One region of the Kocuria sp. CPCC 205258 genome, then DNA from elsewhere that is predicted to be linked to it. Evidence: riboswitches for the same ligand, from Rfam matches in the RefSeq annotation. Region 1 holds a riboswitch; each other region holds the start of a gene.

Region 1 (3,290 bases):
GTCGTCGATGTGCTCCAGGCCCACGGACAGGCGCACGAAGCCGGGCTCCACGCCGGCGGCCAGCTGCTCCTCGGGCAGGAGCTGGCTGTGCGTGGTGGACGCGGGGTGGATCACGAGGGAGCGGACGTCGCCGATGTTGGCGACGTTCGAGTGCAGGGTCAGGGCGTCCACGAAGGCGGCCCCGGCCTCCCGGCCGCCGTCGAGGACGAAGCCCAGGATCGACCCGGCGCCCCGGGGCGCGTACTTCTGCGCCCGCTCGTGCCACGGGGAGGACTCCAGCCCGGCCCAGGTCACCGAGCGCACGTCCTCGCGGGCCTCGAGCCAGCGGGCCACCGTCCCGGCGTTGGCCACGTGCCGCTCCATCCGCAGGGACAGCGTCTCGATGCCCTGCTCGATGAGGAACGCGTTGAACGGGGAGATCGCCGAGCCGAGGTCGCGCAGCAGCTGCACCCTGGCCTTGAGGATGTAGGACAGGTTGACGCCGAAGGGCCCCTCAGCGCCCAGGGCCTCGGCGTAGACGAGGCCGCCGTAGGACTCGTCCGGCTGGTTGAAGCCGGGGAAGCGGTCCGGGTAGCGGCCGTAGTCGAAGGCCCCGGAGTCCACGATCACTCCGCCGATGGCCGTGCCGTGCCCGCCGAGGAACTTGGTGGCCGAGTGCACCACGACGTCCGCGCCCCAGCGCAGGGGCTGGACGAGGTAGGGGGTCGCCACGGTGTTGTCCACGATGAGCGGGACCTCGTGGTCGTGGGCGATCCCGGAGACCGTCTCAATGTCGAGGACGTCGTTGCGCGGGTTCGGGATCGTCTCGGCGAAGAAGGCCTTGGTGTTGGGCCGGACCGCCCGCCGCCACGCCTCGGGATCGTCGGGGTCGGAGACGAAGGTGGTCTCGATGCCGAGCTTGGGCAGCGTGAACTTGAAGAGGTTGTAGGTCCCGCCGTACAGGCTGGGGCTGGCCACGAGGTGGTCGCCCGCGCCGGCGACGTTGAGCACGGCGAACGTCGTCGCCGACTGCCCCGCGCTGAGCATGAGGGCGCCCACGCCGCCCTCCAGGGCGGCGATCCGGTTCTCCACGACCTCCGTGGTCGGGTTGCCGATCCGCGTGTAGATCGGGCCGAGCTCGGCGAGCGCGAAGCGGTCGGCGGCGGCCTGGGCGTCGGGGAAGACGAAGGACGTGGTCTGGTGGATCGGCAGGGCGCGCGAGCCGGTGACCGGGTCGGGGCTCTGTCCCGCGTGGATCTGCCGGGTCTCGAAGGCCCAGCCCCCGGGGTTCTCGGGGGTGGGGCGCTCGGCCGCGTCGGTGCGGGCGGCGGAGGCGTCGGTGCTGGGGAGATCGGACATGCCGTGGGACTCCTTGTGGATCTCAGGGGTCCCGTCCCGGCCGAGGCGGTGCGGCCGGGAACGGCCGGGCGCCGGGGACCCGCGCTTGCTCGCTCGCCGGTCGCGAGGAGCCTGGTCTTCACCCAGGGCACCCCACCGCGGTGGAGGGTTGCCGGCCAGCTAGCTGGGGCTTGGACGCTGGCGCTCATGACCTGGACAGCATTCTCCGGATCAGGCCCGCACGGCGTCAAGCCGGGGCTCGGCGTGACGCCCCCGCAGGGGTGTCGCCCGCACGGCGCCTGGCGCGTCGCGGACCGATTTGGAGACGAAACTCACAGGGTGCCACGATGTGCCCATGAGAGTCGACCACGTGTCCTACGCCTGCCGCCCGGAGGGCCTGGAGGCCACCACCGAGCGCATCGCCGACCAGCTCGGGATCGAACCGGTCAAGGGCGGGGTGCACCCCCGTTTCGGCACCCGCAACATGATCCTGCCGCTCACGAACCACCAGTACGTGGAGGTCGTCGAGGTCCTCCAGCACCCGGCGGCGGAGAAGGCGCCCTTCGGCCAGGCCGTGCGCGCGCGGTCCGCCGCCGGCGGCGGCTGGCTGGGCTGGGTCGTGGAGGTCGAGGACCTCGCCCCCTTCGAGCAGCGCCTGGGGCGCCGCTCCGTGCCCGGCCACCGGGTGTTCCCGGACGGCCGGTGCCTGGAGTGGCACCAGATCGGCGTCAAGGGCCTGATCGCCGATCCGCAGCTGCCGTTCATGATCCACTTCGACTCCGCCCCGGAGATGCACCCGTCCCAGGCGCGGATCACGGACGTCGGGCTCGCAGGGATGACCATCGCCGGTGCCCCGGAGCGGGTCGCCGAGTGGCTGGGCGCTCCCGTCGAGACCGCCCTCGAGGACCTCGAGGTCGACTGGCGCTATCCGGACGGCACCCCCGGGGTGCTCTCCGTCACGTTCAGCACCCCGGACGGCGCCGTCACCATCTGAGGCCGGGCACCGCGGGGCGGGGCTCAGCCCAGCAGCCGGGCGGCCCCGAGGAAGCCGACGGCGTCCAGCAGGAAGTGCGCGACGACGAGGGGCATCACCCGGCCGGTGCGCCGGTAGAGCTCCGCGAAGACGAGGCCCATCACCACGTTGCCGAGGAAGGGCCCGATCCCCTGGTAGAGGTGGTAGCTGCCGCGGAACAGGGCCGTGACCACCAGCACCACGGGCCAGCTCCACCCGATGCGGGTCAGCCGGTCGGTCAGGAACGCGACCACCACGACCTCCTCGACCAGGGCGTGGCGCACGGCCGAGAGCAGCAGCACGGGCACCGTCCACCAGTGCGCGGCGAGCCCGGACGTGGTCACCTCCGCGGTGACACCCAGGGCCCGGCCGGCGCCGTAGAGCGCCAGCGTGCCCAGGCCCATGAGCAGGAAGAGCACGGTGCCGAGGCCCAGGTCCGGGAGGGGCATCCGGGCGTCGAGGCCGATCCGCCGGCGGACCGTGCCCAGCGCGCCGGCGGAGCCGGCGAGCAGGTAGAGCGCGAGCAGCACCGGCACCAGGTCCAGGGCGATCCCGGTGAGCTGGCGCAGCAGGTCGATGAGGGGCTGCGGGCTCAGCGGCGGGTTCATCGTGGCCTGCGCCTCGGACAGCGGTCCGCGCGCCAGGTGCTCGGCGAGGGACAGCACCGCCCAGAGGGCCGAGGCGCCCAGGGACACCCCGAGCACCAGGAGCACCTGCAGCCACAGATCGGCGCGGGTGGAGCCGAAGGCGGGCGGTCGCGGGGCGAGGTGGGCAGGGGTGCTCATGCGGCCATTCTGGCACCGGCCCGCCGGCCGCCCCGCGCACCCCGCGCCGGGCGCCCCCGGGCCCGACCGGACCGCCCTCCCCACCCGGGACGTCTTCCCTAGGATGGGGACCATGACTGTCCTTCCCCCGCAGATCCGCCAGCAGCCCGTCGAGCGCGCCTTCCACGGCCACGTGT
Region 2 (3,290 bases), on a different contig from region 1:
GTGAGGTCCGTGACCCCGGAGTCCCGCACCGCGTCGATGAGATCCCGGGGGATCCCGCTCAGCCCGAACCCGCCCACGGCGAGCGTCATGCCGTCCCGCAGGCTCTCCGCCAGCAGCTCGGCGGCGTTGTCTCTGACCTTGGACACCCTTGTCCCTTCCTCTCGTCCGACTGTGACCCAGCACTCAATCTAGGGAGCCTCCACATGCCGGTCAACAGCTCCGGCGGGATGACGGCGCTTCTCCTCAGCATCCGGCCATTCGTCCCCCGGCTGTCCATATAGTGGAGTCATGGGACAGGGGCGGACGACAGGCCAGGGGACCCAGGTGGTCCACCGGGTGGGGCAGCTGCTGCGGGCCGTCGCGGGGCGGGAACGGGGCAGCACGGTGGCGGAGCTCGCCGTCGAGACCGGGCTGACCCGCCCCACCGTGCACCGGCTGCTCACAGGGCTGGCCGAGGAGGGCCTCGTGGACCGCGACGCCGGGACCGGGGCCTGGCAGCTGGGCCCCGAGCTGTACGTGCTGGGCGCGGTGGCGGCCCACCGCTATCCGATCCGGGAGCTGGCCGGGCCCTCGCTGCGCCGGCTCGCGGAGGCCACCGGCGAGAGCGCGTTCCTCTCGGTCCGCCGGGGGCTGGAGACGGTCTGCCTGGCACGCGTGGAGGGCGCCTTCCCCATCCGCTCCCACGTCCTCTACGAGGGGCTGCGGCTGCCGCTCGGCGTGGCATCGGCGGGGCTGGCGGTCCTGGCCCACCTCCCGGACGCGGAGGTGGACCGGGTCCTCGCGGCCACGGCCGGGGCCCGCGCCGAGTGGGGCCCACTGCACACGCCCGAGCTGATCCGGGAGCTGCTCGCGGACGTCCGGCGGGAGGGCTTCGCCGTGAACCCGGGGCTGATCGTCGAGGGCAGCTGGGGCATGGCCGCCGCGGTCTTCGACGCGACGGGCGCGCCGGTCTACGCACTGAGCCTCACGGGCATCGAGCCCCGGTTCAGCGGCGAGCGCCGGCAGCTCCTGGGCCGGGCCCTGCTCACGGAGGCCCACCGGCTCTCCCGGGAGCTGGGTCACCGCTGAGCGGCCCGGACCGGCAGCGGACCGTCCGGACCACCAGGTCAGTCCGGGCCGCCGGGCGGTCCGGACGCGGCGCCGCAGTGCGCCACCGCGGCCCGGGGCGGGCTCAGCGCGCCGTCCAGCCGCCGTCCATCGTGTAGGAGGCCCCGGTGACCATGGACGCGTGCGGTCCGGCCAGCCACGCGACCAGGCTGCCGACGTCCTCCGGGTCCACGAGCTTCTTGATCGGCGTCTCGCCGAGCATGATGCGCTCCACCACCTCGGACTCGGGGATCCCGTGCACCCTCGCCTGGTCGGCGATCTGCTTCTCGACGAGCGGGGTGCGCACGTAGCCGGGGTTGATGCAGTTGCTCGTCACCCCGTGGGCCGCGCCCTCCACCGCGACGGTCTTGGACAGCCCCTCCAGGCCGTGCTTCGCCGAGACGTAGGCGCTCTTGTAGGGGGACGCCCGCAGCCCGTGCACGGAGGAGACGTTGATGACGCGCCCCCAGCCGCGCTCGTACATCTGCGGCAGCGCGGCGCGCACCAGCAGGAACGGAGACTCCAGCATCAGCACCAGGATCCGGTGGAAGTCCGCGGGGTCGAACTCCTGGAGGGGTGCGACCTTCTGGATGCCGGCGTTGTTGACCAGCACGTCGACCTCGAGGCTCAGCTCGGCGAGCGCCGCGGTGTCGAGCAGGTCGACCGCCCACGCGCGGCCGCCGAGCTCGTCCGCAACGCGCTGCGCCCCGGCCTCGTCGACGTCGGCCACGACCACGTGCGCGCCGGAGCCGGCGAGGGCCCGGGCTGCGGCCAGGCCGATGCCGCTCGCGCCACCGGTGACGAGCGCCGTGCGGCCCTCGAGGTCCTGCTGCTGGGGCGTCTGGGACATGGGGGTCCTTCCTCTGGTCCGTCGTGCCCGCGGGGTGAGGGGCACGGATCACCGCCACGGTATGTGATCCAGGCCATGTTCGCGAAGGACAGCTCCGCCCGGGAGTGCGCGCCGGGTCGCGTCACACGGCGTCATGTCCGTCATCCGGGCGCCGAATGGCGCAGCGCGCACGGGTGCGCTTGGATGACAGGGTCACCATCCAGAGCGGCCGAGAGATCTGGCTCGACGACGCCGCAGCAACCCGGGCGACGGCATCCCCGTCCCGCCTCCGGTGCTACCGCCAGGACCGATGGAAAGGACGCACGACCCATGCTGCGAAGCGCCGACCGCATCCGCACGACCCACGCCGGGTCCCTCCCGCGCACCCCGGCGCTGCTCGAGGCCAACCGGGCGAAGGGGGCCGTCCCGGAGGCGGAGTACGACCGGCTCCTGCAGGACTCGGTGGTCGACGTGGTCCGCCGGCAGGCCGAGCTCGGGATCGACGTGGTCAACGACGGCGAGTACGGCCACGTCATGGCCGCGGAGGTCGACTACGGCGCGTGGTGGCACTACATCTTCGCCCGGATCTCGGGCCTGACCCCCGGCGACGTGGACCTGTGGGAGCAGGAGCCGCAGCGCTCCTCGCCGGGCAGGGTGGTCCTGACGAGCTTCGGGGACCGCCGGGACCGCCGGCTGTTCCACGAGGCGTACACGGACCCCTCCTCGGGCATCACCACGGGCAAGCAGGCGCCGTTCCCGAAGATCACCGGGAAGCTGGAGTACACGGGCCACGCGGCGCTGGAGGCGGACATCCGCAACCTCAAGGCCGGGCTGCAGGCCACGGGCGCGAGCGAGGGCTACCTCGCCGCCCTGTCCCCGGGCTCGTGCGCCCGGCTGGAGAACACCCACTACGCGGACGAGGACGAGGTCCTCACCGCGTGCGCCGAGGTGATGCGCGAGGAGTACCGGGCGATCACCGACGCCGGGCTGATCGTGCAGATCGACGACCCGTCCATCGCGGAGAACTGGGACCAGGTCAACCCCGAGCCCGGCGTGGAGGACTACCTCGCGTTCACCCGCAAGCGGGTCGAGGCCCTCAACTACGCCCTCGAGGGCATCCCGGAGGAGCAGGTCCGCTTCCACCTGTGCTGGGGCTCCTGGCACGGCCCGCACACCACGGACCTCGGGTTCGAGCACCTGGTGGAGCTCATGCTCTCCATCAGGGCCGGCGGCTACAGCTTCGAGGCCGCCAACGCCCGGCACGAGCACGAGTGGAAGGTCTGGCAGGACCACGAGCTGCCCGAGGGCAAGGTCATCATCCCGGGGATCGTCTCCCACGCCACCAACGTGGTGGAGCACCCGGAGCTGGTGGCCG
Region 3 (3,290 bases), on a different contig from region 1:
CGAGGCACAGGGCGGCCGCCACCTGGCAGGCCTCCTGGCCGTGGCTGGACGGGTAGACGGCCATCCGGCCCTGGCGGACCAGCGCGGAGTTCTGGTCGTTGACCCGCCGCCCGACCACCAGCTTCTCGTAGGCGCCCAGCAGGACGTCCGGGGCCGGCAGCGGGTACTCGTGGCCGGGGCCGGTGCCCTGCTCCTCGGGGGCGAGCAGCCGCCCGCTCGGGTCGACCATGCGGATCTCGCCGCGGGCCGGGAGCATGTACTGCTCCGGCGTGATGCCGAAGCTCTGGGAGGCCCGGAGGATCGGGTCCTCGGGGGTCTCGACGGTCTGGCTCATGGTGTCCCCTCGGTCGGTCCCCGGTGCGGCCGCGGTCCGGGGAGGGCAGGAAGGTGGTGCGGCTCTGTCTCCCCAGTATGGGAACCGGGCATGGTTCGTATCCACAGAGCGGGGAAAATGCAGAAGTCTGAGACGGACAGTGCACCGCGCGTGGACGAAATGTTCTAGTGTGGCGTGGAGCACACGCATTCGTCCGACACGTTCCGGGCCCCGCGCCCGACCCGCCCCGAAGGAGCCCGCCGTGCCCTCGACCCCCGTGCCGCTGGACGAGACCGACCGGAAGATCCTCGCGGAGCTGTCCCGGGACGCGAGGCAGTCCGTGACGGCGATCGCCGCGGCCGTGCACGTCTCCCGGGCCCACGCCTACGCCCGGATCAACCGGCTCCGGGACGAGGGGGTGATCCTGCGCTTCAGCACCGTGATCGACCCGGTGCGGGCGGGCCTGCAGGCCTCCGCGTACGTGACGCTCAAGCTCCAGCAGAACACCTGGCGGGAGCTGTGCGCCCAGCTCCAGGCGATCCCCGCCGTGCACCACATCGCCCTGGTGGGCGGGAACTTCGACGTCATGCTCCTCGTGCGGGCCGTGGACACCGTGCACCTGCGGCAGGTGATCTTCGAGCACGTCCAGCAGCTGCCCGGTGTGGTGGACACCCAGACGTTCCTGATCTTCGAGGACATCGACACCCGGGCCTGACGCGAGGGCCCGCGCCGGGCCCGGCGCGCACGGCCGGCGTCACGAACCGTCACGGTCGTCATCTTCCGACGCGGAGGGACACCCACTACCTCTGCGCATAGTGTTGTTCCAGCTTCACGAGACGTGACCGCCAAGCTCCGACTTGGTCACGCACCAACCCCATGCTCATTGGGTGGTTCGGATGAGGAAGCGGCCTGCATCTTCCGCGGCGTGCCCACCGGGTCCGCGCGGGTGACCGGTGCGGGTAAGAGCAAGGCACAGGAGCAGCGCCATGTCCATCCCCGTGACCGACCACGACCTCGCGACCCGGCAGATCCACGCCGGCACCCACGACCAGGTCGTCCAGCGCACCCTGACGGTGCCGATCTACCAGACCGCGGCCTTCGAGTTCCCGGACTACGAGGCGGCCCGGCAGATGTTCGCCCAGACCCGGGCGGGCTTCACCTACACGCGCACCGGCAACCCCACGGTGGCCGTGCTCGAGCAGCGGATCAGCGACCTCGAGGGCGGCGCGGGCGCCGTGGCGACCGGTTCGGGCCAGTCCGCCGTGGCCGTGGCGCTGCTGGCCCTGCTCGGCCAGGGCGCCGGGAAGCACCTCGTGGCCTCCGAGAAGCTCTACGGGGGCACGGTGGACCTGCTCACCGACTCCTTCGCGGACTACGGCATCGAGGTCTCCTTCGTGGACCCCACCGCCCCGGGGGCGTGGGCCGCGGCCGTGCGCCCCGACACCCGCGCGTTCCTGCTCGAGTCCATCGGCAACCCGCTGGCCACCCTCCCGGACCTGCCCGGGATCGCCGACGTCGCCCGGGCCGCCGGGGTGCCCGTCGTCGTCGACAACACCCTCGCGTCCCCGGCCCTGTACCGGCCGCTGGAGAAGGGCGCCGACATCGTGGTGCACTCGGCCACCAAGTTCCTGGGCGGGCACGGCAACGCGCTCGCCGGGGCGGTCGTGGACGGCGGGACCTTCGACTGGTCCGCCCGGCCGGACAAGTGGCCGCAGTTCACCCAGGCCCGCGCCCGCTGGGGCGGGCTCAGCCTCGTCGACAAGTGCGCCGCCGCCAGCCCCTACCTGCACCTGGTCCGGGCGAAGTACGTGCACGACCTCGGCACCACGCTCTCCCCGTTCAACGCCAGCCAGATCCTGCAGGGCACCGAGACCCTCGACCTGCGCGTGGCCCGCCACACGGCCTCGGCGCTGGCGGTGGCCGAGTTCCTGGCCGGGCACCCCGCCGTCGCCCGCGTCCACCACCCCGGCCTGCCCGGGGACCCCGGCGCCGGGATCGCGGCCCGGGACTTCCCGCGCGGGACCGGCTCCGTGTTCTCCTTCGACCTCGCCGCCCCGGACGGCGCCGTGGGCCCGTTCATCGACGCGCTCCGGCTGTTCAAGCTGGTGGCCAACATCGGGGACACCCGCAGCCTCGTGGCCCACCCGGCGGCCATGACGCACTGCCGCCTGACCCCCGAGCAGCGCCGGGCCGGCGGGATCGCCGAGACCACGATCCGGCTCTCGATCGGCCTCGAGTCCCCCCAGGACCTCGTGGCCGACCTCGGCCAGGCCCTCGACACCGTCGTCACCGCCGTCCAGACCACCCGGAAGTGAGCCCGCCATGACGTCCCCCACCGAGACCCGCACCCGCCACCGGGGCTTCACGACCACCGCCGTCCACGCCGGCCAGGAGCCCGACCCGCTGACCGGGGCGGTCATCCCGCCGATCTACCAGACCTCCACGTTCGCCCAGGACGGGATCAACGTGCTGCGCGCCGGGCACGAGTACAGCCGCGGCTCCAACCCCACCCGCAGCGGCTTCGAGGAGCAGCTCGCGGCCCTGGAGCGCGGCGAGCGGGGGTTCGCGTTCGCCTCGGGGATCGCGGCCGAGGACGCCCTGCTGCGCGCCGTGCTGCGCCCGGGCGACCACATCGTGCTCGGCGCCGACGGCTACGGCGGCACCAACCGGCTGATCACCCGGGTCCTCGCCCCGTGGGACATCGGGCACACGCCCGTGGAGATCACGGACCTCGACGCCGTCCGGGCGGCCGTGCGCCCCGGCGCCACGAAGGTGCTGTGGCTCGAGACGCCGTCCAACCCGCTGCTCGGCATCGCCGACGTCGCGGCCTGGGCGCAGCTGGCCCGGGACGCCGGGGCGCTGCTCGTCGTCGACAACACCTTCGCGTCCCCGTACCTGCAGACCCCCCTCGAGCTCGGCGCGCACGCCGTGGTGCACTCCACCACGAAGTACATCGGCGGGCACTCCGACGTGCTCG
Region 4 (3,290 bases), on a different contig from region 1:
GCTCCACGACCTTCCCGTCCTGCATGACGGCCACCCGGTCGGCGATCGCGCGGACCACGTCCATCTCGTGGGTGATGATCACGATCGTGATCCCGAGCTCCCGGTTGACCCGCTGCAGCACCTGCAGCACCTCCTGGGTGGTCTCCGGGTCGAGGGCGCTCGTCGACTCGTCGGCCAGGAGCAGCTTCGGGCTGGTCGCCAGCGCGCGGGCGATGCCCACGCGCTGCTTCTGCCCGCCGGAGAGCTGCTCCGGGTAGTTGCCGGCGCGGGCGGCGAGGCCCACGAACTCGAGCAGCTCGGCCACCCGCGCCCGGCGCTTCTCCTTCGGCCAGCCGGCCCGCTTGAGCGGGTACTCGACGTTGCCGGCGACGGTGCGGGAGGTGAAGAGGTTGAACTGCTGGAAGATCATCCCGATCTCCTGCCGCACGGGCGCCAGCTCGGTCTCGCGCCGGCCGGCCACCTCGAAGCCCTCCACGGTCAGGGAGCCCGAGGACACGGGCTCGAGCCCGTTGATCAGGCGCACGAGGGTGGACTTGCCCGCCCCGGAGTAGCCGATCACGCCGAAGATCTCTCCGCGGCGGACGTCGAGGGTGACGTCGTCGACCGCGAGCACCTCGCGCGCCGCCCGCCCCGAGCCGGTGCGAAAGGTCTTGGAGACGTTGCGGAAGGAGACGAGCACCTCGTCCGGGCGCCCGGGTGCGGGCGGCCCGGCGGGGACCGCCGCGCTCACTGCTCCTGGTCCTTCAGCTCCTGCTGGTAGCGCGCGGTCAGCTCCTGGAGCTCCTCCGGCTCCAGCTGCAGCGGCACGGCGGTGTCCTTGGTCTCCTCCATCTCGGCGTCGAGCACGGCCTGCTCGTGGTAGAGGTCCGCGACCTGCCGGAGGGTCTCGTCGTCGGCGAGCTCCTCCGTGGTGGTGAAGAGGTTGACGTAGGCGCGGGAGCCCTCGGACTCGGGGTCGTCCTGGGCGAGCGCGGACTGCGGGTCGATGTCGGCCCGCGAGAGGAAGTCGTTGTTGATGACCGAGCCGGCCACCGAGTCGAGCGAGAGCACCGTCTGCTCCGCGGAGACCGGCGTGACCCGCACCGTGGAGGCCTCGGTGTCGACGTCGAGCTCGGTGGGGATGAGGGTGTCGCTGCTCAGCTCCACGAGACCTGCGGCCTCGAGCACGAGCAGGGCCCGGGAGAGGTTCACGGCGTCGTTGGGCACCGCGATCTCGTCGCCCTCCTGGAACTGCTCCACGGAGTCGTACTGGTTGGAGTACAGGCCCAGCGGGTAGATCGAGGTCGAGCCGATCGGGGTGATGGAGCCGCCGGCCGCGTTGTTGTAGTCGGCGAGGAACGGGACGTGCTGGAACCAGGTCATCTCCACGTCACCGGACTCGGTGGCGGGGTTGGGCTGGTTGTAGTCGGAGAAGTCGACGTACTCGACGGTGATGCCCTGCTCCTCGGCCACCCGCTGGAGGGCGTCGTGGGTCGGGTCGGTGCCCACCACGCCGATGGTGACCTTGTCGTCGGCGAGCACGCCCTCGCCGGAGGACTCCCCGGCGGAGCCGCCGCAGGCGGTGAGGGCGAGGCCGAGGGTCGTGGCCAGGGCGAGGAAGGGGAGGCGCTGCGATCGCATGTGGTGCCTTTCCGTGGGTCCGGGGTGTCGGAGGTCTCCACCGGGGCCAACGGGTCCGGCGGCCACGGTCGAGGGCGCGCCGGAGGGCGCGTGCGCGGTCGGACCGTACTTGCCGCCGGCCGTCGTCGGCCGGTGCCGGATGGTTCACCTGGGGCACCCCACTACGGGAGAGGGTTGCCGCCCAGCAAGCCAGGGCTGCACGCTGGGACTCGTCATCCGCCCGACAGACTAGCACGTGCGGCGGGGCCGGGCCCGGCCCGGTCAGCGGGCGAGGACCTCGCGGGCCCGCCCGCGGGCCCAGCGCTCGGCCGCCAGCACGGCCTCGAGCTCCAGCGGGCCGTCGTCGTCGTGCTCGCCCAGCACCGCCTCGACCGTGTCCACGATGGCGGGGAACCGGATCCGGCCGTCGTGGAAGGCGTGCACCGCCTCCTCGTTGGCCGCGTTGAATACGGCGGGGAAGGTCCCGCCCCGCTCCCCCGCCGCCTTGAGGAGCTCGACGGCGGGGAACGCCACCGGGTCGAGGGGCTCGAAGGTCCACTCCGTGGCGCGCGTCCAGTCGCACGGCAGGGCGGCCCCGGGCACCCGGTGCGGCCAGGCCAGACCGAGGGCGATGGGCAGGCGCATGTCCGGGGGCGAGGCCTGGGCGAGGGTGGAGCCGTCCACGAACTGGACCATGGAGTGCACGACCGACTGGGGGTGGAGCACCACGTCGATGCGCTCGAGGGGGACGTCGAAGAGCAGGTGGGCCTCGAGCACCTCGAGGGCCTTGTTCACCATGGTCGCCGAGTTGGTCGTCACCATCAGGCCCATGTCCCACGTCGGGTGGCGCAGCGCGTCCCGGGGCGTGACCGTCTCGAGCTCAGCCCGGGACCGGCCGCGGAAGGGCCCGCCGGAGGCCGTCAGCACGAGCCGGTCCACCTCCGCGGCGGTGCCGCCGCGCAGCGCCTGCGCCAGCGCGGAGTGCTCGGAGTCCACGGGGATCAGGGCGTCCGGGTCCCCGGTGGCCGCGGCGGCGGCCTTGACCAGGGCGCCGCCGGCGATCAGGGACTCCTTGTTCGCCAGGGCGAGCCGGTGCCCGGCCCGCAGCGCCGCCAGCGTGGGGGCGAGCCCGATGGAGCCGGTGATCCCGTTGAGCACGAGGTCGGCGTCGGGGTGGGCGGCGGCCGCGGACGCGGCGTCGGGCCCGTGCACGACGTCCGGGCGGTATCCCCCGGCCCCGGCGGACGCGGCCCGGTCCGCGATGAGGCCGGCCAGCCGGGCGGCGTCCTGGGCGGTGCCGCTGGTCGCCACGAGCGCGGCGCGGGTCTCGAGGGCCTGCTCGGCGAGGAGCTCGAGGTGCCGTGGTCCGGCGGCGAGGGCGACCACGGTGAACGGGTCCGCGCCCTCGAGCTCGCGGGCGGCCCGCACGACGTCGAGCGCCTGGGTGCCGATCGAGCCCGTCGAGCCGAGGACGCTGATCCGGCGGGGGCCGGCGGCGGCCAGGGCGCGCAGCTCGGGTGTCGGGCGGGTGCGGGGCGAGGTGGCGGGGGGCGTCATGGCCCCAGTATCCCCCAGCGACCCTCCTCGGTGCGGTGCCCGCAGGGGCCCCTGCGGACGACCCGGAACGGGCCGAGGCCCCGTCCACCGGGAGCGGTGGACGGGGCCTCGGCGACCGACGGGGGTGGGATCAG

Evidence for each region. A riboswitch is a leader RNA that binds a small molecule or an ion and turns the genes downstream of it on or off. The one in region 1 is predicted to bind S-adenosylmethionine.
Region 2: another riboswitch for S-adenosylmethionine. It lies ahead of RF644_RS01625 (cobalamin-independent methionine synthase II family protein); the one in region 1 lies ahead of RF644_RS14500 (bifunctional o-acetylhomoserine/o-acetylserine sulfhydrylase).
Region 3: another riboswitch for S-adenosylmethionine. It lies ahead of RF644_RS16320 (O-acetylhomoserine aminocarboxypropyltransferase/cysteine synthase family protein); the one in region 1 lies ahead of RF644_RS14500 (bifunctional o-acetylhomoserine/o-acetylserine sulfhydrylase).
Region 4: another riboswitch for S-adenosylmethionine. It lies ahead of RF644_RS15100 (MetQ/NlpA family ABC transporter substrate-binding protein); the one in region 1 lies ahead of RF644_RS14500 (bifunctional o-acetylhomoserine/o-acetylserine sulfhydrylase).

What each region holds. Positions count from the first base shown of each region.
Region 1 covers NZ_JAVKPS010000009.1:9,504-12,793, forward strand. The annotation lists gene RF644_RS14500 (bifunctional o-acetylhomoserine/o-acetylserine sulfhydrylase) at 1-1,338, opposite strand, end outside; SAM riboswitch class IV at 1,415-1,530, opposite strand; gene RF644_RS14505 (VOC family protein) at 1,673-2,311, shown strand; gene RF644_RS14510 (CPBP family intramembrane glutamic endopeptidase) at 2,335-3,114, opposite strand; gene RF644_RS14515 (S9 family peptidase) at 3,227-3,290, shown strand, end outside.
Region 2 covers NZ_JAVKPS010000001.1:349,008-352,297, forward strand. The annotation lists gene RF644_RS01610 (CoA transferase subunit A) at 1-146, opposite strand, end outside; gene RF644_RS01615 (IclR family transcriptional regulator) at 289-1,068, shown strand; gene RF644_RS01620 (3-hydroxybutyrate dehydrogenase) at 1,172-1,936, opposite strand; SAM riboswitch class I at 2,129-2,232, shown strand; gene RF644_RS01625 (cobalamin-independent methionine synthase II family protein) at 2,246-3,290, shown strand, end outside.
Region 3 covers NZ_JAVKPS010000012.1:71,404-74,693, forward strand. The annotation lists gene RF644_RS16310 (thiamine pyrophosphate-dependent enzyme) at 1-334, opposite strand, end outside; gene RF644_RS16315 (Lrp/AsnC family transcriptional regulator) at 576-1,028, shown strand; SAM riboswitch class IV at 1,141-1,262, shown strand; gene RF644_RS16320 (O-acetylhomoserine aminocarboxypropyltransferase/cysteine synthase family protein) at 1,300-2,628, shown strand; gene RF644_RS16325 (cystathionine gamma-synthase) at 2,636-3,290, shown strand, end outside.
Region 4 covers NZ_JAVKPS010000010.1:27,441-30,730, reverse strand. The annotation lists gene RF644_RS15105 (methionine ABC transporter ATP-binding protein) at 1-730, opposite strand, end outside; gene RF644_RS15100 (MetQ/NlpA family ABC transporter substrate-binding protein) at 727-1,620, opposite strand; SAM riboswitch class IV at 1,721-1,837, opposite strand; gene dxr (1-deoxy-D-xylulose-5-phosphate reductoisomerase) at 1,882-3,156, opposite strand; gene RF644_RS15090 (GlsB/YeaQ/YmgE family stress response membrane protein) at 3,287-3,290, opposite strand, start outside.